2 regions of the Pseudomonas sp. FFPRI_1 genome follow, and region 2 is predicted to be linked to the other one. Evidence: predicted binding sites of a transcription regulator. Region 2 holds the regulator's gene; the other holds the start of a gene.

Region 1 (11,521 bases), 620 kb from region 2:
CGCCGGTGGAGGTGAGGATCGGCGCGGCAAACCCGCCCAGCGCCGCAGCGGCCGCCAGGCCCAGGGCATCCTGGGTCACGGCCAGGATCGCCGAAAACAGCGTCACCGCCACCAGCAGGCCCAAGGCGGCGGAAGGGTCGAGCAACGGGTGCAGGCGCATCGCCGCGAACACCGTCAGGTACAACACCGCGATCCCGGTGCCTTGCAGCATCAAGGCGTAGCTGCTGTTGCGTCGGCGCAGCCACCAGCCCAGGCCCAGCAGGCCCAGGGAGCAGGCGGCGACCCCGGCGTAACGCAGTTCGATGGGCACCACCATGCCTTCAGTGGCATAGCGCAGGAGGAAGGCCAGGCCGAGGAACAGCAGCACCGCACCGACCCGCAGCACGGTATTGCCGCCGAACAGCCAGTTGCGCGCACCGTTGATGGCGCGTTCGATCAGGTTCGGTTCCCGTGGAAGCGCTGGCGCAGGCTCGAGTGGCTGCCCAGGCGCAGGTGGCACCTGGGATTGCCAGACCGAATCGGGCAAGGGCTGGCTGCTGTCGGTTGCCGGCCGTACTGCGGCCGGCAGCTCCCAGACCAGCTCCACCGCAGCGGGTGCCGGTGCAACGGGCTGGACTTCGTCGAGAATGAACTCTGGCAGCGGTGCCGACTCTGCTGCCGGGCTGAAGGCGCTGGCCGGTTCCGGAGCCGGCGCATGGCTGGCGGCAGCCTGCGGCTCGGGCATTGGCTCGGCAGGTGGAGGGCCAGCGGCTTCGAGCTGAGCCAGTCGCTGCCCCAGCGTGGAGAGGGCCACCTTGGCCTGCTCCAGTTCACGCTGCTGGCCGGCGACCTGTCGCTGCACAGTGCCGAGACGCAAGGCCAAGCCGATGGCCAGGCCCACAAACGCGCCAATCAGGGCATCGCCGAACGACTCGTCAACGATCCAGCCCAGCACGACCCCCAACACCATGAACATCCATTGCATGTGTCGACATCCCTAAGCAGTCCATTGAAGGACAGGAGCAGCGTTTTGTTATGCGCCTTGCCCTGGCGTCATTGCGGCCAGCCTACGCCTGCAGGCAGGCATGCGCTTGTGTTTGAAGTTGAATATCCGCCAAAAGACACGAACAGAGGGCTAAAAAACCGCGTCAGTATAGCGACAAGGCCCAACAAACGTTGGGCCTCGCGCACAGTTCCAGAGTTTTCCTGGTCAATCAGTCCAGCGCCTTCCAGATCTGCGTGGCGTATTCGCGAATGGTCCGGTCCGAGGAGAACCAGCCCATCCGCGCGCTGTTGAGCACCGCCGAGCGCCACCACTCCTTGGTGTCGTGCCAACGCTCTTCGACCCGCGCCTGGGCACTCCAGTAAGCATCGAAGTCGGCGCAGACCAGGAAGCGGTCGTAGTCGATCAGCGAATCGATCAGCCCGGTGTAGCGCGACGGATCATCCGGGGAGAACACCCCGCCCCGGATGGCCTGCAAGACATCGTTGAGACGATGGGAAGCCGCGATGTCCGGCCCGGCACTGAATTCGCCGTTGCGCTTGCGTGCCTCCACCTGCTGGGCGCTGAGGCCGAAGATGAACATGTGCTCGGCGCCGACCTGCTCGCACATCTCGACGTTGGCGCCGTCCAGGGTACCGATGGTCAGGGCGCCATTGAGGCCGAACTTCATGTTGCTAGTGCCCGAGGCCTCGAACCCCGCAGTGGAAATCTGCTCCGACAGGTCGGCGGCCGGAATGATGCTCTCCGCCAGACTGACGTTGTAGTTGGGCAGGAACACCACCTTGAGCAACCCGCGCACGGTCGGATCGTTGTTCACCGTACGGGCGATATCGTTGGTCAGCTTGATGATCAGCTTGGCCTGGTGATAGCTGGCGGCAGCCTTGCCGGCAAAGATCTTCACCCGCGGCACCCAGTCGGTTTCCGGCTCGGCGCGGATCGCCTGGTACAGCGCCACGGTGTGCAGCAGGTTGAGCAACTGGCGCTTGTATTCGTGGATGCGCTTGACCTGCACATCGAACAGCGCCGCCGGGTTGACCGCGATGCCCAGGCGCTCGTGGATGATCGCCGCCAGGGCGCGCTTGCTGTGCAGGCGCTGCTCGGCGAACTGCTTGCGAAACGCCGGCTTCTCGGCAAAGGGCTCAAGCCCGCGCAGCAGTTCCTCTGGGCTGTCCAGCAGCTCAGGGCCCAAGGCCTCCACCAGCATCTCGGTGAGCTGCGGGTTGGCCTGATACAGCCAGCGGCGGAAGGTGATGCCGTTGGTCTTGTTGTTGATCCGCTCGGGGTACAGCTTGTGCAGTTCGGAGAACACCGTGCTGCGCATCAACTGGGTGTGCAGCCCGGACACGCCGTTGACGCTGTGGGAGCCGAGAAACGCCAGGTTGCCCATGCGCACCCGGCGGCCGTTGTCTTCCTCGATCAGCGACACTGCCCGCAGCACGTCGAAATCATGCAGGCCCTTGGCCCGCAGGGCGTCGATGTGCTGGGCGTTGATCAGGTAGATGATCTGCATGTGCCGCGGCAGCATGCGTTCCATCAGGCCCACCGGCCAGGTTTCCAGGGCTTCGGGCAGCAGGGTGTGGTTGGTGTAGGACAGGGTTTCCACGGTGACCTGCCACGCTGCATCCCAGGCAATGCCGTGCAGGTCCACCAGCTGGCGCATCAGCTCGGCCACGGCGATAGACGGGTGGGTGTCGTTGAGCTGGATCGCCGCATGCTCGCCGAGGCTGAGCACCGAGTCGTGCATGTTCTTGTGGCGCCGCAACAGGTCCTGCAGCGATGCCGAAACAAAGAAGTACTCCTGGCGCAGGCGCAGCTCCTGGCCGGCCTCGGTGCTGTCGGCCGGGTACAGCACCCGGGAAATACTTTCGGCCCGGGCCACTTCTGCCACCGCCCCCAGGTGGTCGCCGGCGTTGAAGCGCTCCAGGTGCAGGTCTTCCATGGCCCGGGCCCGCCACAGGCGCAGGGTGTTGACGCTGGCCCCGCGCCAGCCCACCACCGGCGTGTCGTAGGCCACCGCGCGCACGGTTTCCGCCGGCCACCAGACCTGTCGGCTGTTGCCGGTCTCGTCGGTCACGGTGTCGACACTGCCGCCAAAACCGATGGAGTAGATCACCTCCGGGCGCTCGAACTCCCAGGGGTTGCCGAAATCCAGCCAGTGCTCGGTCTGCTCCTGCTGCCAGCCGTCGACGATGGCCTGGCGGAACAGCCCATGTTCATAGCGAATGCCGTAGCCATGCCCGGCGATGCCCAGGGTCGACATGCTCTCCATGAAGCACGCCGCCAGGCGCCCGAGGCCGCCATTGCCCAGGGCCGCATCGGGCTCGAGCAAGCGGATGCGCTCCAGGTCCACCCCGAGGTCGGTCAAGGCCTCGCGGGCCACCTCCAGCAGCCCGAGGTTGCTCAGGCTGTCGAACAGCAGGCGGCCGATCAGGAACTCCAGGGACAGGTAGTACACCCGCTTCTGGCCCTTGCGGTAGATCTGCCGGGTGTGATCCATCCAGTGGTCGACCATATGGTCCCGCGCGGCCAGGGCAATGGCCTCGAACCAATCGTGGTCGAAGGCGTGATCCGGGTCTTTGCCTACCGCGTAGGTGAGTTTGGTCAAGACGGCTTCGCGGAAAGCGGCCACCTCAGCGTCACGAACAAGGGGTTCCTGAGTCATCGATACGACCTCTGACGAGATACACAGTGAGCATGGAATTGTCTGAGCCTAGTCGGTCTGACAGAAGGCAAAGGCTCTGGTTCGACGCTGTTTCAAATGGCTCGGTCAAAGAGAGAGTCTTCTGCGCCAGCCGGGGAAAAGATGCAGATGCCGTGCCGCCAGGCATTGAACGGCGCCACATGACGAAAAATCCGACACAAAGTTGTTCAAAAATCCACCAGTCCCGGTATGATCGCGCGCCCTGGAACATGCCGGAAAAACCACCTTGATGAAGTCCAACCTGATCGCCGCCGCGGAAATCGATCGTCTCGATACCTGGGCCAAATACTCTGCGCCCATGTGCGGTTCCTGCATGTCCAGCTGCTGCACCCTGCCGGTGGAAGTGAAGATCAAGGACCTGATCCGCATTGGCATCGTCGATGAATTCGAACGCGGCGAGCCGGCGAAGAACATCGCCAAGCGCCTGCAGAAGGAAGGCATCGTCGAGCGCTACAACCAGAAGTCGGAAATCTTCACCCTGCAGCGCATGAGCAACAACGACTGCCTGTATCTGGATCGTAAAAGCCGCCTGTGCACCATTTATGACAAGCGCCCGGACACCTGCCGCAACCACCCGAAGATCGGTCCGCGTCCGGGCTACTGCGCCTACAAGCCCAAGCCCCAGGTGCGTCCGACCAATACCAGCAGCCGGACCCTGGAACGCTTCTGAGCCTCCCCCCGTCGCTGCTGTAGCCGCCCCGAGGCTGCAACTGCGATCGGCTGCAATGCAGCCGCAAAACAGCCACCACGACCGTTCAGGTAGCACTCGCCGCCCGGGTTGGCGGCCGCTGCGCGAGCGGTCGCTGTATCGCAGGCTCGGCAGCGGCTACAACTGAGGCTTCGGCGTTTTCTCCGGGCGAAAAAAAACGCCCCCGACCGCAAGGCCGGGGGCGTTTTCATTCAGCCGGAACTAAAGACTCAGTTCTTGGCTTTCTTGGCAGCGCGGGTACGCTCGCCTTCGTCCAGGATCTTCTTGCGAAGACGGATGGACTTAGGAGTCACTTCACACAGCTCGTCGTCCTGGATGAATTCCAGAGCCTGTTCCAGGGTGAAGCGAACAGGTGGAACCAGGGCGATGGTTTCGTCTTTACCCGAAGCACGCATGTTGTCGAGCTTCTTGCCCTTGGTAGGGTTGACGCCCAGGTCGTTGTCACGGCTGTTCAGACCAACGATCTGACCGTTGTAGATTTCCTGGCCGTGCTCGACGAACAGCTTGCCGCGCGCCTGCAGGGTTTCCAGGGAGTAAGTCAGGGCCTTGCCGGTTTCTACCGATACCAGTACGCCGTTCTGACGGCCGGACATGTGGCCGGACTTCATTGGAGCGTAACGATCGAAGATCGAGGTCAGGATGCCTGCACCGTTGGTCAGGGTCAGGAACTGGTTACGGAAACCGATCAGACCACGAGCCGGGATGTTGTATTCCAGGCGTACACGGCCCTTGCCATCCGGAACCATGTTGCTCAGGTCGCCCTTACGCAGGCCCATTTCTTCCATGACCTTGCCCTGGGATTCCTCAGGGATGTCGATGGTGACGTTTTCGAAGGGTTCCTGCTTCACGCCGTCAACTTCACGGATGATCACTTCAGGACGGCCAACGCCCATCTCGAAGCCTTCGCGACGCATGGTTTCGATCAGTACCGACAGGTGCAGCTCACCACGGCCGGAAACCTTGAACTTGTCAGCCGAGTCGCCTTCTTCAACGCGCAGAGCAACGTTGTACAGCAGCTCCTTGTCCAGACGCTCCTTGATGTTACGGCTGGTCACGAACTTGCCTTCTTTACCGCAGAATGGCGAGTCGTTGACCTGGAAGGTCATGGAAACGGTTGGCTCGTCAACGCTCAGTGGCTTCATCGCTTCGACAACAGTCGGGTCGCACAGAGTGTCGGAGATGAACAGCTCGTCGAAACCGCTGATGCAGACGATGTCGCCGGCAGCTGCTTCTTCAACGTCTACACGGTGCAGACCGTGGTGACCCATCAGCTTGAGGATACGACCGTTGCGGCGCTTGCCGTTGACGTCGATGGCCACCACCGGGGTGTTCGGCTTGACGCGACCGCGAGCGATACGGCCAACGCCGATCACACCCAGGAAGCTGTTGTAGTCCAGAGCGGAAACCTGCATCTGGAACGGACCGTCACGGTCAACGCTTGGCGCTGGCACGTTGTCGACGATCGACTGGTACAGCGGGGTCATGTCTTCGGCCATTTCGGTGTGGTCCAGACCGGCAATGCCGTTCAGGGCCGAGGCGTAGACGACTTTGAAGTCCAGCTGTTCTTCGGTAGCGCCGAGGTTGTCGAACAGGTCGAAGATCTGGTCCAGAACCCAGTCAGGACGCGCGCCCGGACGGTCAACCTTGTTGATCACCACGATTGGACGCAGGCCGGCTTCGAAAGCCTTCTTGGTCACGAAACGGGTTTGCGGCATAGGGCCGTCTTGAGCGTCGACCAGCAGCAGCACGGAGTCGACCATGGACATTACGCGCTCAACTTCGCCGCCGAAGTCGGCGTGGCCCGGGGTGTCCACGATGTTGATGTGGTAGCCGTTCCAGTTGATGGCGGTGTTTTTCGCCAGAATGGTAATGCCGCGCTCTTTTTCCTGGTCGTTGGAGTCCATCACGCGCTCGTCGTTGAGCTCGTTGCGCTCCAGGGTGCCGGATTGACGCAGGAGTTTGTCTACCAGGGTGGTTTTACCGTGGTCAACGTGGGCGATGATGGCGATGTTGCGTAGATTTTCGATCACTTGTGTATCTCGATCAGAGGATTCGGTGTGCTGACAAGTTATGGCAGCGATTAACAATAGAGTCAGGCTTTGCCGTTACAGCTTTACGGCGGCGTCGGGGGGACGGTGACGCAAGCCACAGGCAAACATCCCCGGGCACTTAGCTCGGTCTATAAACGCGCACATTGGCATGTCCCTCACTGAGCAGATGGTGAGCATGCAGGCGACTCATGACGCCTTTGTCGCAATACAGCAGGTACTGGCGCGTAGGGTCCAGTTCCTTGAAGCGGGCGTTCAATGCATAGAACGGCAGCGCTTTTACTTCGATGCCAGCCAAGTCCAGCGGGTCATCTTCCTCGGCATCCGGATGACGGATGTCGATGACGATCTGACCGGCCAGCGCTTCACTGACTTCTTCAATCTGCACATCCTGGCCCAACTCATCGATCACCCGATCGATCGGCACCAGTTTGGCCCGCTCGATCGCACGCTCGAGCACGGCCATGTCGAATTCTTTCTCTTCATGCTCGACGCGATGGCGCTTGGCATGGGTCTTGGGGTTCACCGAGATGACCCCGCAGTACTCCGGCATGTGCTTGGCGAAGTCGGCGGTGCCGATCTCCACGGCCAGGTCGATGATGTCCTGCTTGTGGCTGGCGATCAGCGGACGCAGCACCAGCTTGTCGGTCACGCAATCGATCACCGAGAGGTTCGGCAAGGTCTGGCTGGACACCTGGGAAATCGCCTCGCCGGTGACCAACGCGTCGATGTGCAGGCGGTCGGCGATGCTCGACGCGGCACGCAACATCATACGCTTCAAAATGACGCCCATATGACTGTTGTCGACTTTGCCGAGGATTTCCCCGAGCACTTCCTCGAACGGCACGCTGACGAACAGCACGCGCTGGGAGCTGCCGTACTTCTTCCAGATATAGTGCGCGACTTCCATCACGCCCAGTTCATGGGCACGCCCGCCCAGGTTGAAGAAGCAGAAATGCCCCATCAGGCCGCGGCGCATGATCTGGTAGGCCGCCACCGTGGAATCGAAACCGCCGGACATCAGCACCAGGGTCTGTTCCAGGGCGCCCAGCGGGTAGCCGCCGATGCCATTGTGCTGGCTGTGGATCACGAACAACCGTTGGTCGCGAATTTCCATCCGCACTTCAACTTCCGGCGCTTTCAGGGAAATTCCGGCGGCGCCGCACTGCCGACGCAGTTGGCTGCCGACGTATTTTTCCACGTCCATGGAGCTGAATTCATGCTTGCCGGCACGCTTGCAGCGCACGGCAAAAACCTTCCCCGCCAGGGACTCGCCAAAGTGCTGGTGGCACTTGGCAACGATGTCGTCGAAGTCGCCCAGAGGGTACTCGTCGACCTGCAGGAAATGCGCGATGCCGGGCATGCAGCCCAGGCGCTCGGTCATGTCCTTCAGGGCCTTGGGCTCGCTGACGGCGGTTTCCAGCTCGAGGTTGTCCCATACACCATTGACCACCACGGCCGGGTCCAGGTCGCGGAGCACGGCACGGATGTTCTTCGCCAACTGACGGATGAAACGCGTCCGAACCGGGCGGCTCTTGATGGTGATTTCCGGGAAAACTTTAACGATTAGTTTCATGAAAACAGCGCGCGCTGGGCCAGCCGAAAAAGGGGGGCGCGGATTATAGCGGAAATTGCTCAAGGTTTAACCAGTTAATGTGCAGAAGGTTTTCGATGCACCAAAACGGGTCATTTATTGGCAAAGACGCTACATTGCAGTGCGCCAGATGCCGGCATTTGACCGAATCCGCCGTATAAAGCGTGATTTTGGGGCAGAAAACCCATCTCGGGGCACTGGCATGCAATTTGCTCCCTTGTGAGGCAGGTTGCCATGGCAGAGTATTCGCGCCGGCATCACCCACATTCTAAGGGCACTCCAACACCAAGCCCGAAGCCACCCGGAGGACACTATGTCGAAGTCGGTTCAACTCATCAAAGATCATGACGTCAAATGGATTGATCTGCGCTTCACTGACACCAAGGGCACTCAACATCACGTGACCATGCCGGCTCGTGATGCGCTGGATGAAGACTTCTTCGAAGCGGGCAAGATGTTCGACGGCTCCTCCATCGCTGGCTGGAAAGGCATCGAAGCCTCCGACATGATCCTGATGCCGGACGACAGCACTGCCGTACTGGACCCCTTCACCGAAGAACCGACCCTGATCCTGGTCTGCGACATCATCGAACCTTCGAGCATGCAGGGTTATGACCGCGACCCACGGGCCATCGCCAAGCGCGCCGAAGAGCACCTGAAGGCCACCGGTATCGGCGACACCGTATTCGCCGGTCCAGAGCCAGAGTTCTTCATCTTCGACCAGGTGAAATTCAAGTCCGACATCTCCGGTTCGATGTTCAAGATCTACTCCGAGCAAGGTTCGTGGATGTCCGACCAGGACATCGAAGGCGGTAACAAGGGCCACCGTCCTGGCGTCAAGGGCGGCTACTTCCCGGTTCCACCGTTCGACCACGACCACGAAATCCGTACCTCCATGTGCAACGCACTGGAAGAAATGGGCCTGACCGTCGAAGTTCACCACCACGAAGTGGCGACTGCCGGCCAGAACGAAATCGGCGTCAAGTTCAACACCCTGGTGAAGAAAGCCGACGAAACCCAGACCCTGAAGTACGTGGTGCACAACGTGGCCGATGCCTACGGCCGCACCGCCACTTTCATGCCCAAGCCTCTGTACGGCGACAACGGCTCGGGCATGCACGTGCACATGTCCATCTGGAAAGACGGCAAGAACACCTTCGCGGGTGAAGGCTATGCCGGCCTGTCCGATACCGCCCTGTACTTCATCGGCGGCATCATCAAGCACGGTAAGGCCCTGAACGGCTTCACCAACCCGGCGACCAACTCCTACAAGCGTCTGGTGCCAGGCTTCGAAGCCCCGGTCATGCTGGCCTACTCGGCGCGCAACCGTTCCGCTTCGATCCGCATTCCTTACGTGTCGAGCCCCAAGGCCCGCCGTATCGAAGCGCGTTTCCCGGACCCGGCTGCCAACCCGTACCTGGCCTTCGCTGCCCTGCTGATGGCCGGCCTGGACGGTATCCAGAACAAGATCCACCCTGGCGACGCTGCTGACAAAAACCTGTACGACCTGCCGCCTGAAGAGGCCAAAGAGATCCCACAAGTTTGCGGCAGCCTGAAGGAAGCCCTGGAAGAGCTGGACAAAGGTCGCGCGTTCCTGACCAAAGGCGGCGTTTTCAGCGACGACTTCATCGACGCCTACATCGCCCTGAAAAGCGAAGAAGAAATCAAGGTCCGTACCTTCGTACACCCACTGGAATACGAGCTGTACTACAGCTGCTGATCCGGTAGCGCCTGCGCGAGCGGCGTGATGAAAAAGCCTCCTTCGGGAGGCTTTTTTTATGCCTGCAAAATAGCCGGAGTCTTGGCTGGCGAGGGATGCAGGTTTGACCGGTGCAGGGCGGTTGCGTGCATCATGGGCGCCACTTCATTGAACAATAGCCGAGCCTCCCCATGCCCTCACGCCTCACGCTGTACCTGGCACTGACCTGCAGTCTGTTCGCCACCGCCACCGCCGCCCGTGCCGCCGACGCCCCGACCGCCCTCGCCCCGCTGCTGGCCAGCATTGGCGAGCGCCTGGACATTGCCGATCAGGTGGCCCTGAGCAAATGGGACAGTCACAAGGCCGTGGAAGACCGCCCGCGGGAACAGCAGGTGATCGCCGGGGCCGCGAGCCAGGCCGCCACCTATCACTTGGGCCAGGAGGTGGTGGAGCCATTCTTCGCGGCCCAGATCGAAGCCAACAAACTGGTGCAGTACGCCAGGCTTTCCACCTGGCACCTGCAGGGCAAGGCGCCGGATACGCCACGGGCGGACCTGGTCGGGCAGATTCGTCCGCAACTCGATCGGTTACAAAAGCGCCTGTTGCAGCAACTGGCCGATTTCAGCCCTCACCGTACCGACCCGCAATGCCCGCAATGGCTGGCCCAGGCCAACAAGACCAGCAGCACCGACCCACTGCGCCAACTGGCGATGATCCGCGCCACGGCCGAGTTATGTGTGTTCAAAGGTTAACCACGGCCACGCCAATGGGTGTGGCGCCCTATGCTGGAGCCTTTCCAGCGAAGGCCCGCGCGGCCGGGAGCACTGTCATGCGGGCCGCAGTCTTTTGCCTGCTGTGGATAACCACCCTGCCGGCCATCGCCCAGATCTATCAGTACACCGATGGGACGGGCCATCGCGCCTACAGCGACCAGCCGCCGAAGACCGGGCACCCGTCGATCGAGACGTCCGTGGTCAATCGCATGCCGAGCCCCACGCCGCTGCCCCGGGAAACAGCGCCAGCGCAAGCACCCACCCCCAGGCCCTACGCCCGGCTGCAGTTGAGCGGAGTGCCAGAGCACGCTGCGTTGCGGGCCAACAATGGCAGCTTCAGCGTGCAGGTGGAGTTGCAACCGGAGCTGCAGGCGTCCCACCGCCTGCGCCTGGTACTGGACGGCAAGCCCTATGGCCTCGCCACGCCTGGGCCAAGCCTGCCATTGGTGAACCTCGACCGGGGCGAGCATCGCCTGGCAGTCCAGGTGCTCGACGGCCAGCAGCAAGTCTTGCAGCAGAGTCCGGACCTCACCTTCACCCTGCTGCGAGCCCGCCGGCCCTGATCCTGCGCCGGCCTCAACCCCGTACCACACCGCTGGCCAGCAGAGCGGCGATGGTCGGCTCATCCAGCCCCAGCCCCTCCAGCACCGCACGGGTATGCTGCCCCAGGGTCGGCGGGGCACTGCGGTAGCTGGCCGGGGTACGCGAGAGCTTCACCGGAGAGCCAATGCCCCGGTAGTCGTCGATCTCCACCAGCAGCCCGCGGTGCCGGGTGTGGGGATGAGCCACGACCTGATCGACGGTGGCAATCGAACCGCAAGGCACCCCAAGGCCGATCAACCGCTGGGCCAGTGAGGGACCATCATGGGCTTGCAGGTGCCGTTCCAGCTGGTGCTTCAAGGCCTCGCGATTGACCGAGCGCTGGCCGTTGTTGGCGAAGCGCGGATCATCCAGCAACTCGCAGGCTCCCAGCTCCTGGCACAGGCGGGTGAACTGGCGGTCGTTGCCGACGGCG
Region 2 (11,521 bases):
CAAAGGGTCGGCCAGTACTTCCGCCAGCGGCCCTGAAGCCATCCGCGAAACCGTGGCCGCGGCATTGGCCATTGCCAAGCACACCTCCGAAGACGAAGCCTCGGGTCTGGCCGATGCGGCATTGATGGCCCGTGACCTGCAGGATTTCGATCTGTTTCACGCCTGGGACATCACCCCTGAACAGGCCATCGAGCAGGCCTTGACCTGTGAGGCGGCGGCGTTTGCCGCGGATGCCCGGATCAAGAATGCCGACGGCACCACCCTGAGCACTCACCAGGGCTGCCGGGTGTATGGCAACAGCCATGGTTTCATTGGCGGTTATGCGTCCACTCGCCACAGCCTGAGCTGCGTGATGATCGCCGAGGCCGAGGGGCAGATGCAGCGTGACTACTGGTACGACGTCAACCGCCAGGGGCAATTGCTGGCTGATCCGGCGAGCATTGGCCAGCGCGCCGCCCAGCGTGCCGCCAGTCGCCTGGGCGCGCGCCCGGTACCGACCTGCGAGGTGCCGGTGCTGTTTTCCGCGGAACTGGCCGGTGGGCTGTTCGGCAGCTTTCTCGGGGCGATCTCCGGCGGCAATCTGTATCGCAAGTCATCGTTCCTGGAAGGCGCCCTGGGCCAGCAACTGTTTCCCGAGTGGCTGACCATCGATGAGCGTCCGCACTTGATGCGCGCCATGGGCAGCTCGGCTTTCGATGGCGACGGCCTGGCGACTTACGCCAAGCCATTCGTCAAGGACGGTGAACTGGTGTCCTATGTGCTGGGCACCTACTCCGGGCGCAAGCTGGGCCTGCCGAGTACTGCCAACGCAGGCGGTGTGCACAACCTGTTCGTCACCCACGGCGATGAAGACCAGGCGGCCCTGCTGCGTCGCATGGGGCGTGGCCTGCTGGTGACCGAGTTGATGGGGCATGGTCTGAACATGGTCACCGGGGATTATTCGCGCGGCGCCGCAGGGTTCTGGGTGGAAAACGGCGAGATCCAGTTTGCGGTGCAGGAAGTGACCATTGCCGGCAATCTGCGGGACATGTTCAAGCAGATCGTCGCCGTGGGCAGCGACCTGGAACTGCGCAGCAACATCCGCACCGGTTCGGTGCTGATCGAACGCATGACCATCGCCGGCAGCTGAGCGGTACGGCGGGAATAAACAACGCGTCACCGTCGCCGGTGGCGCGTTTTTTTATGCCTGGGCTTTTCCGATCCTGGCAGGGGGGAGGGGCGTGCGTGCCGGATGTCCAATCGTGTTTCCGCTCCCGCGGCTGTCCCCCTTGAGTGGACAGAAATCATACAAGCCAGATTGATTTGATTCTCAATATCATTTAATAATGAAAATCATTATTCGATGAGCCCAGGTCATGAGTTCTGCCTTGCACGAGCAGCCTTACCTCGAAAGCTGGCGCTGGATGAGCCGCCAGATCCGTTGCGCACTGGAACCGGACGAGCCCCGTCTGATCGAGCATTACCTCGCCGAAGGCCGCTACCTGGCGTGTTGCACCGCCATGTCAGCCTGGACTGTCGCCGAAACCTCCTTTCGTTTGTTGATCGATACCGCTACCGATACCGCATTGCCCTGGCATTGGCGTAGCCAGTGCCTGGACCAGGCCTGGCGCCCGCTTCGCGACATGGAGCGATTGTCACTGTGCCAATGCCGGCTCAAGCGCTGGCAAAGCCATGCCTGGCAGTTGGCCACCTGCTCGCTGCTGCCTTCCATTCCCCTGATAGAACTGGTGCAAGGATTTCCCGATGAGTAATACCCGTATCGAACGCGACAGCATGGGCGAACTGCAGGTACCGGAATTGGCCCTGTACGGCGCCCAGACCCAGCGCGCGGTGGACAACTTTCCCATCAGCGGCCAACGCATGCCGGCGGCCTTCATTCGGGCCCTGATCCTGGCCAAGGCGGCCGCGGCCCGGGCCAACGTCGAACTCGGGCAGATCAGCGAAGCCCAGGGCAAAGCCATCGTCGATGCCGCCCAGGGCCTGCTGGAGGGCGACTTCATGCAGCACTTCCCGGTGGATATCTTCCAGACCGGTTCCGGTACCAGTTCCAACATGAACGCCAATGAAGTGCTGGCCACCCTGGCCACGCGCCTGCTGGGCGAGCCGGTCAACCCCAACGACCACGTCAACTGTGGCCAGAGCAGCAACGACATCATCCCGACCACTATCCACGTCAGCGCAGCTTTGACGCTGCACGAGCAACTGCTGCCGGCACTGGTGCACCTGGTGGAGGTCATCGAGCGCAAGGCGGTGCAGGTCCATCCCTTCATCAAGACCGGCCGTACCCACCTGATGGATGCCATGCCGGTGCGCATGAGCCAGGTGCTGGAAGGCTGGGCGCAGCAGCTCAAGGCCAACATCAGCCACCTGCAGGATCTGCTGCCGAGCCTGCAATCCCTGGCCCAGGGCGGCACCGCCGTAGGAACCGGGATCAACGCCCACCCGGAATTCGCCGGGCGTTTCAGCCAGCAACTGAGCAAGCTGACCCAGGTGCAATTCACGCCGGGCAAGAACCTGTTCGCCCTGATTGGCTCCCAGGACACCGCCGTGACAGTGTCTGGGCAGCTCAAGGCCACGGCCGTGTCATTGATGAAGATCGCCAACGACCTGCGCTGGATGAACTCCGGCCCATTGGCGGGGCTGGGTGAAATCGAGCTGGAAGGCCTGCAGCCGGGCTCCTCGATCATGCCGGGCAAGGTCAACCCGGTGATTCCGGAAGCCACGGCGATGGTCGCCGCCCAGGTTATCGGCAACGACAGCACCATCACTGTGGCCGGGCAATCGGGCAACTTCGAACTCAACGTGATGCTGCCGATCATCGCCCAGAACCTCTTGAGCAGCATCGAGTTGCTGGCCAACTCCAGCCGCCTGCTGGCGGACAAGGCCATCGCCAGCTTCAAGGTCAATGAGCCCAAGCTCAAGGAAGCGCTGTCGCGCAATCCGATCCTGGTCACGGCCCTGAACCCGATCATCGGCTACCAGAAGGCCGCCGAGATCGCCAAGACCGCCTACAAGCAAGGTCGCCCGGTGATCGACGTGGCACTTGAACACACCGACCTGCCACGCAGCCAGCTGGAGATCCTGCTGGATCCGGAAAAACTCACCGCGGGCGGCGTGTAACCCTCGACACCGCTTTGGAGGCTCACCATGGAGCACTGGAAACGCACGATCGAAAGGGCCAACCGCCTGTTCATGCAAGGCGAACTGGTGGATGCCCGCGAGTTCTACCTGCAGGCGCTGGCCCTGGCCCAGGTGTTGTTCGAGCGCTGGTCGAATCCCGACGAAGCGGTGGCAGCCTGTGTGATCTCCCATCACAACCTGGCAGACCTGCATTTGCGCCTGAACCAGCCGGAGGAGAGCGCGGAATACCTCTGTGCGATCCACCAGCGTCTGTTGCAGACCATGCAGGACAGCCGCCTGCCCCTGGCACTGCGGGAGGCCGCCCTGCGCCAGAGCAGCAAGACCTACGTCGAGCTGCTCAACTTCATCGGTGACCACGGCGAATACCCCCGTACTCACCGCTTGCTGGACAGCAACGTCGCGCGCTTGTCCCTGGACAGCGCGTCCCCCGACAGCCCCTTACATGGAGTGCACTGATATGTCCTTTACCTTGCCTGCCTTGCCTTACGCCTATGACGCCCTGGAACCGCACATCGATGCGCAAACCATGGAGATTCATTACAGCAAGCACCACCAGACCTACATCAACAACCTCAATGCGGCGGTGGAGGGCACCGAGTGGGCGGGCTGGGAGGTGGAAAAACTGGTGGCCAGCGTGCAGCACCTGCCGGAGCAACTGCGCGCTGCGGTGATCAACCAGGGGGGCGGCCATGCCAACCACTCATTGTTCTGGGCGGTCATGACTCCCGCCGGTGGTGGCAAGCCGGATGGCCCGCTGGGCCAGGCGATCGAGCAGCAGTTGGGCGGTTTCGAGCGGTTCAAGGAGTCGTTCACCAAGGCTGCGTTGACCCGTTTCGGCAGTGGCTGGGCCTGGCTCAGCGTGACCCCGGAGAAAAAACTGGTGGTGGAGAGCAGCGGCAACCAAGACAGCCCGCTGATGAATGGCAATACCCCGATTCTCGGCCTGGACGTGTGGGAGCACGCCTACTATCTGCGTTATCAGAACCGTAGGCCGGAATACATCAATGCCTTCTACAACGTGATCAATTGGCCGGAAGTTGCCCAACGCTACCAGGCCGCGATGGCCTGATCCTCTCCCTCAAAACAAGATCTAAGGCCGACTATGGGCACTGAAACACTGGCGATCAGCAGCGGACGGATGTTTCGTTATGCCTTCGGTTCGCTGTTGCTGTTGGCGGGCACCGCATTGCTGGTGGCTCAAGGGCTGAGCTGGCTTGACCTGGAGCCACGACTGCTGCGTGCATTGCAGGGTGGATCTATCTGCGCCCTGGGCACGGCGCTGGGGGCGGTCCCGGTGCTGGTGATCCGCAGGATGCCAATCGCCGTGAGTGACACTCTGCTGGGTTTCGGTGCTGGTGTGATGCTGGCGGCGACGGCGTTTTCACTGATCGTTCCCGGCATTGCCGCCGCCCAGGACCTGGGGTTGTCTGCCTGGGGGGCCAGCGGTCTGATCTGCTTCGGCATCCTGTTGGGAGCCTTTGGTCTGTTTCTGGTGGATCGCAAAGTTTCCGGGGGCTGCCCGGAGGTCCTGGTAGGGACGCCGGAGCATCCGGTGATTGCCCCGCGCATCTGGCTGTTTGTGTTTGCGATCATTGCCCACAACATTCCGGAAGGGATGGCGGTGGGGGTGTCGGCCGGCGGCGGCATGCCCGATGCGGACAGCCTGGCCATGGGCATTGCCCTGCAGGACGTACCAGAAGGCCTGGTGATTGCACTGGTGCTGGCGGGGGCGGGAATGTCGCGGGTCAAGGCGTTCCTGATCGGTGCGGCTTCAGGTCTGGTGGAGCCGGTCTTCGCCCTGTTGTGCGCATGGCTGGTAAGCCTGGCGGAGTTGCTGTTGCCATTGGGCCTGGCCCTGGCCGCGGGTGCCATGCTGTTGGTGGTGACTCACGAAGTGATTCCCGAGTCGCGGCGTAACGGGCATGAGAAGTTGGCCAGCCTTGGCTTGTGTATCGGTTTCTGCCTGATGATGGTGATGGACACGGCACTCGCCTGAGTGCCTTGTGGCGAGCGAGTGCCCGGTTCGGGGTTACTCGCCTTCGTCGAAGAAGTTGTTGATCAATGCCACCAGCGCGTCCAGCGCTTCCTGTTCCTGCTCGCCTTCGGTTCTCAGATGGATCTTGGTGCCCTTGCCGGCGGCCAGCATCATCATGGCCATGATGCTCTTGCCGTCGACCATGGATTCCGGGGTCCTGCCGGCGCGGATCTGGCAGGGGAACTGGCCGGCCACGCCGACAAATTTGGCTGAGGCTCGGGCATGCAGGCCCAGTTTGTTGATGATCTCAATTTCCAGAGCTGGCATCGCGGGGTAGATCCTTTCAGCTAAGGTCGCGGTGGCGAACCTGGACGTTCTTCAGGGGTTTTTGCAGGACCTGGCCCAGGCGCTCGGTCAGGTACACGGAACGGTGGTGCCCACCGGTGCAGCCGATGGCGATGGTCACATAGGCGCGGTTGCTGGCGGCAAAGCGTGGCAGCCACTTGAGCAGATAGCTGGAGATGTCCTGGAACATTTCCTCGACATCGGGCTGCGCGGCCAGGTACTCGGCCACCGGGGCGTCCAGGCCGGATTGAGCGCGCAGTTCGGGTTTCCAATATGGATTGGGCAGGCAGCGCACATCGAACACCAGGTCGGCATCCACCGGCATGCCGCGCTTGAACCCGAAGGACTCCACCAAAAACGCGGTACCGGGCTCGGGCTGGTTCAGCAGCCGCAGCTTGATGGTGTCGCGCAGTTGGTAGAGGTTCAGATTGGTGGTGTTGACCTTGAGGTCCGCCAGATCGACGATCGGCCCCAGCAACTGGGTTTCATCGTGGATGGCCTCTGCCAGCGAACGGTTGGCACTGCTCAGTGGGTGGCGGCGACGGGTTTCCGAGAAGCGCTTGAGCAGGGTCTCCTCGTCGGCGTCCAGATAAAGCACATCGCACTGGATGTGCCGGCTGCGCACTTCTTCGAGCAACTCGGGGAAACGCGACAAGTGGCTGGGCAGGTTGCGTGCGTCGATGGACACCGCCACCAGCGGTTGGGCCAGTTCGGTGTGAATCAGCGCACGTTCGGCAAGCTCGGGCAGCAGCCCGGCCGGCAGGTTGTCGATGCAGTAGTAGCCGTGGTCCTCGAGAACATCGAGGGCGGTGCTTTTACCTGAGCCGGAGCGGCCGCTGACGATGATCAAGCGCATGATTACTGACCGTTTTGCTCGTCCAGGACAACCTGATACAAGGCTTCGTTACTGGTGGCACTGCGCAGCCGATCACGAACTTCCTTGCGATCGAGCATGCTGGCGATCTGCCGGAGCAGCTCCAGGTGTGCATCGGTGGCCGCTTCCGGGACCAGCAGGACGAACAGCAGGTCCACCGGTGCGCCGTCGATGGCGTCGAAATCGATCGGAGCGTCCAGGTGCATCAAGGCACTGATGGGCGACTCGCAGCCTTTGAGGCGGCAGTGGGGAATGGCGATGCCGTTGCCAAAACCGGTGGATCCCAGTTTTTCACGGGCAATCAAGCTCTCGAAGACATCCTGCATCTCCAGATCAGGCACTTCGCGGCTGATCAGGTTGGCAATTTGTTCGAGGGCGCGTTTTTTACTGCCGCCCGGCACGTTCACGAGGGAACGGCCGGGGGTCAGGATGCTTTCAAGTCGGATCATGGGAGGGGAGTGTTAGCGACCCGTACCTTGGAGAAGGTGGAGTTGCTTTTCCTTATGCTTTTTCAGTTGGCGGTCAAGCTTGTCGGTGAGCAGGTCAATTGCGGCATACATATCGTCATGTTCTGCATTGGCGACGACCTCCCCACCGTGGATGTGCAGGGTGGCTTCGATTTTCTGCTTGAGCTTCTCGACAGCCATGGTGACCTGCACATTGGTAATCTTGTCGAAGTGGCGCTCCAGCCGGTCGAGTTTTTCGCCGATGTAGACGCGCAGGGGTTCAGTCACTTCGAGTTGGTGTCCACTGATGTTGACTTGCATACAGCTTCTCCTTCGTTGCCAGTGCATAACGCGGCAGGCTGGGTTGCCTGCCACCTAGACTGTGTCCGAACCCGCTGCGCCTGAATGCGGCCCGGAAGGTTCGGCACACCCTGAAACGCTGTGGCCAGCCCGGCGGCTACATCAACCGCTTGCGTTCGCTGGAAGGCGCGATCCCAAGGGATTCGCGGTACTTGGCGACGGTGCGACGGGCTACCTGAATGCCTTGTGCCTCCAGTAAACCAGCGATCTTGCTGTCACTCAACGGCTTTTTCTGATTTTCCGCCGCGACCAGTTTTTTGATGATTGCGCGGATCGCCGTGGACGAGCATTCACCGCCTTCAGAGGTGCTGACGTGGCTCGAGAAAAAGTATTTCAGTTCATATATGCCCCGTGGGGTATGCATGAATTTCTGCGTGGTCACCCGGGAAATCGTCGATTCATGCATGCCCACCGCTTCAGCGATGTCATGCAGAACCAGGGGCTTCATGGCTTCATCGCCGTACTCGAGGAAGCCGCGCTGGTGCTCGACGATCTGGGTGGCGACCTTCATCAGGGTTTCGTTGCGGCTCTGCAGGCTCTTGATGAACCAGCGGGCTTCCTGCAACTGGTTGCGCATGAAGGTGTTGTCGGCGCTGGTATCGGCACGGCGAACGAAACCGGCGTACTGCGCGTTGACTCGCAGGCGCGGTACGGATTCCTGGTTCAGCTCCACCAGCCAGCGCTCGTTGTCCTTGCGCACGATGACGTCCGGGACCACGTATTCAGCTTCACTGGATTCGATCTGCGAGCCGGGGCGCGGGTTGAGGCTTTGCACCAGCTCGATGACCTGGCGCAGCTCGTCTTCCTTGAGTTTCATGCGGCGCATCAACTGGCTGTAGTCGCGGCTGCCCAGCAGGTCGATGTAGTCGCCGACCAGGCGCTGTGCTTCGGTCAGCCAAGGGGTTTTCGCCGAGAGCTGACGCAACTGCAGCAACAGGCATTCGCCCAGGTTGCGGGCAGCGATGCCGGCCGGTTCGAATTGCTGGATGCGGTGCAGGACGGCTTCGATCTCGTCCAGCTCGATATCCAGTTCAGGATCGAAGGCTTCGAGAATTTCCTCGAGGGTCTCCTCGAGGTAGCCCTGGTTGTTGATGCAGTCGATCAGGGTCACGGCGATCAGGCGATCGGTGTCCGACATCGGTGCAAGGTTCAACTGCCAGAGCAGGTGGCTTTGCAGGCTCTCGCCAGCCGAGGTGCGGGTGGTGAAGTCCCACTCGTCATCATCGTTGCTCGGCAGGCTGCTGGCGCTGGTCTGGTAGACGTCTTCCCAGGCGGTATCCACCGGCAGTTCGTTGGGAATGCGTTCGCTCCACTCGCCGTCCTCGAGGTTGTCCACCGTGGGGGCGGCTTCCTGGTAGGAGGGTTCCTGGATCTCGGTATTGGGTTTGGACTCGGGGTTGTCGGCCAGGGGGTCGCTGTTGTCGAAGTCGTCGCCTTCTTCCTGGCGTTCGAGCATCGGATTGGACTCCAGGGCTTCCTGGATTTCCTGTTGCAGGTCCAGGGTCGACAATTGGAGCAGGCGGATGGCCTGTTGCAGCTGCGGTGTCATCGTCAGCTGCTGGCCCATTCTCAGGACTAGCGATGGTTTCATGGCAGGGGCTTAACACCTTATTTGCCGGCGCGCATGCGCCATCCACTACAGGGCGCCGGAGCGCCAAACATAAGCAAATTATATGCCTGAAACTGAAGTGTTTGCCTAGAGCGCGGTAACAATAAAATTTGTAGGGTTTATTGTTCCCGGCGCTCTGGCGTCTAGCCCTACACCTCAGCCCTTACAGGCGGAACTCATGGCCCAGATAGACTTCCTTGACCAGTTCATTGGCCAGGATGGTCTCGGAATCGCCTTCAGCGATCAGTTGCCCGTCGTTGACGATGTAGGCGGTCTCGCAGATGTCCAGGGTTTCCCGGACGTTGTGGTCGGTGATCAGCACCCCGATGCCCTTGGCCTTCAGGTGGTGGATGATCTGCTTGATGTCGCCGACCGAGATCGGGTCGACACCGGCGAAGGGTTCGTCCAGCAGGATGAACTTGGGTGCGGTGGCCAGGGCCCGGGCGATCTCCACTCGGCGGCGTTCGCCACCGGACAGGCTCATGCCGAGGTTGTCGCGGATATGGTTGATATGGAATTCCTGCAGCAGGCTTTCCAGTTCCTGGCGACGGCCGGCCTTGTCGAGTTCCTTGCGGGTCTCGAGGATGGCCATGATGTTGTCGGACACCGAGAGCTTGCGGAAGATCGAGGCTTCCTGGGGCAGGTAGCCGATACCGGCACGGGCGCGGCCGTGCATCGGCTGGTGGCTGACATCCAGGTCGTCGATCAGGACGCGGCCCTGATCGGCCTGGACCAGGCCGACGATCATGTAGAAACAGGTGGTCTTGCCGGCACCGTTGGGGCCGAGCAGGCCGACGATCTGCCCGCTGTCGATGGACAGGCTGACATCACGCACGACCTGGCGGCTCTTGTAGCTCTTGGCCAGATGCTGAGCTTTCAGAGTTGCCATTACTGGGCCTTTTGCTCGTCGGTTTTCTTTTTCGGCTGGATGACCATGTCGATCCGCGGACGTGGCGCGGTGACCGAGCTGCCATTGGCGCGACCGGCGTTGGCCACTTGCTTGACGGTGTCGTAGACGATTTTCTCGCCTTCGGTGGTGTTGCCGTCGTTGATCACCTTGGCCTTGTCGATCAGTACGATGCGGTTCTGCTGGGCATGGTACTGGATGGTCACGGCGTAGGCCTGGACCGGCTTCGGATCGGTCTGCTTCTGCAGTTGCTCGAAGTACGCCAGGTTGCCCACCGACGTCACCACGTCGATCTCGCCGGTCTTGGACCGGGTGATGGTCACGGTGTTGCCGGTGATCTTCATCGAGCCCTGGGTGATGATCACGTCGCCCCTGTAGGTGGCCACGCCGTTCTTGTCATCGAGCTGGGCGTCGTCGGCCTGGATGCGGATGGGCTGTTGGCTATCGTTCGGCAGAGCCCAGGCGCTCACGCTTCCCAGTGCTGCGCCCAGACTGAGCAAAATAGGGAGGGTTTTAACGAGCCTCATACTGTCCTCTTACGTTCGATAGCAGGTTCATCCTGCCGTCTTTCAAATACGCTTTCATTCCCTTGGCCGTAGTCACGCCGCCGGCGCCGTCGATTCTAACGGCTTGCTCGGTCTGCGCATATTGCTTCTGCGGGAATACTGTCATGCGGGTGGTGGTGATCAGCAGATTGCGGTTGTGCTCGTCGGTGCGGGACACCCGTACCGAATCGATCAGCTCGACTTCGGTGCCGTCCGGATTGACCTCGCCGCGCTCGCTCTGGACGTGCCAGGGAAAGGTGGTGCCACGGTACATCTGCAGGTCCGGCTTGGTCAGCAGGGTCACTTCGCTGGATTTGACGTGCTCGACCTTGTCCGAGGTCATTTCGTACTGCAGTTTGCCGTCGGGCAGGTACTGCACGCTGCGGGCGTTGATCACGTAATAGTCGATGGCGCTTTCGTCGACCTGGGCCACGGGCTTGTCGAGGAAGCGTTCGGGGCTGATGTTCCAATAACCGACCGCCGCGAACAGCAGGGCGATGGTTCCGAAGACCAGAATGTTGCGAATCTTTTTGCTCAGCATGGTCGGGCTCTATAAGTAAGCGGCATTGGCTGCTTCAAGGCGATCCTGGGCACGCAGGATCAGCTCGCAGAACTCCCGGGCAGCGCCTTCGCCGCCACGGGCAATGGTGACGCCATGGGCATGTTCGCGGACAAAGCCTGCCGCGTTGGCGACCGCCATGCCCAGGCCGACGCGGCGGATCACCGGCAGGTCGGGCAGGTCGTCACCCAGGTAGGCGACCTGTTCATAGCTTAGGTTGAGTTGGGCAAGAAGTTCGTCCAAAACCACCAGCTTGTCTTCACGGCCCTGGTACAGGTGAGGAATCCCCAGGTTCTTGGCCCGGCGCTCTACCACCGGGGTCTTGCGCCCGCTGATGATCGCCGTCTGTACGCCGGCAGCCATGAGCATCTTGATGCCCTGGCCATCGAGGGTGTTGAAGGTCTTGAATTCACTGCCGTCTTCGAGGAAGTACAGGCGGCCGTCGGTCAGGACGCCGTCGACGTCGAACACCGCCAGCTTGATGTGTTTGCCGCGTTGCAGCAGGTCGGTACTCATTACATGACTCCCGCGCGCAGCAGGTCGTGCATGTTCAAGGCGCCGATCGGCCGGTCTTCCTTGTCCACCACCACCAGGGCGCTGATTTTATGGTCTTCCATGATTTTCAGGGCTTCAGCGGCCAGCATGTCGGCACGGGCAGTCTTGCCATGAGGGGTCATGACCGAGTCGATGGTGGCGTGATGAATATCGATGGCGCGATCGAGGGTGCGACGCAGGTCACCGTCGGTGAAGATCCCGGCCA

Evidence for each region. The regulator sigma-54, encoded in region 2, starts transcription at its own class of promoters, with help from an activator protein. The targets are predictions, from matches to a motif close to ANTGGCATNNANNTTGCTNT.
Region 1: glnA (glutamate--ammonia ligase) is a predicted target of sigma-54. The motif match lies at 8,231-8,250, and genes of this name have one in related genera.

What each region holds. Positions count from the first base shown of each region.
Region 1 is NZ_AP029168.1:707,381-718,901, reverse strand. Features, by position in the region: gene ACZ5BO_RS03210 (DUF2339 domain-containing protein) at 1-964, opposite strand, end outside; gene ACZ5BO_RS03205 (glycogen/starch/alpha-glucan phosphorylase) at 1,194-3,644, opposite strand; gene ACZ5BO_RS03200 (YkgJ family cysteine cluster protein) at 3,913-4,353, shown strand; gene typA (translational GTPase TypA) at 4,602-6,422, opposite strand; gene thiI (tRNA uracil 4-sulfurtransferase ThiI) at 6,562-8,016, opposite strand; gene glnA (glutamate--ammonia ligase) at 8,348-9,754, shown strand; gene ACZ5BO_RS03180 (chorismate mutase) at 9,925-10,485, shown strand; gene ACZ5BO_RS03175 (DUF4124 domain-containing protein) at 10,563-11,069, shown strand; gene ACZ5BO_RS03170 (CaiB/BaiF CoA transferase family protein) at 11,083-11,521, opposite strand, start outside.
Region 2 is NZ_AP029168.1:1,325,034-1,336,554, forward strand. Features, by position in the region: gene pmbA (metalloprotease PmbA) at 1-1,129, shown strand, start outside; gene ACZ5BO_RS05895 (hypothetical protein) at 1,356-1,751, shown strand; gene ACZ5BO_RS05900 (class II fumarate hydratase) at 1,744-3,120, shown strand; gene ACZ5BO_RS05905 (hypothetical protein) at 3,148-3,597, shown strand; gene ACZ5BO_RS05910 (superoxide dismutase) at 3,599-4,210, shown strand; gene ACZ5BO_RS05915 (ZIP family metal transporter) at 4,244-5,137, shown strand; gene ACZ5BO_RS05920 (HPr family phosphocarrier protein) at 5,171-5,443, opposite strand; gene rapZ (RNase adapter RapZ) at 5,460-6,317, opposite strand; gene ptsN (PTS IIA-like nitrogen regulatory protein PtsN) at 6,320-6,784, opposite strand; gene hpf (ribosome hibernation-promoting factor, HPF/YfiA family) at 6,797-7,102, opposite strand; gene ACZ5BO_RS05940 (RNA polymerase factor sigma-54) at 7,239-8,732, opposite strand; gene lptB (LPS export ABC transporter ATP-binding protein) at 8,914-9,639, opposite strand; gene lptA (lipopolysaccharide transport periplasmic protein LptA) at 9,639-10,184, opposite strand; gene lptC (LPS export ABC transporter periplasmic protein LptC) at 10,171-10,743, opposite strand; gene ACZ5BO_RS05960 (KdsC family phosphatase) at 10,753-11,277, opposite strand; gene ACZ5BO_RS05965 (KpsF/GutQ family sugar-phosphate isomerase) at 11,277-11,521, opposite strand, start outside.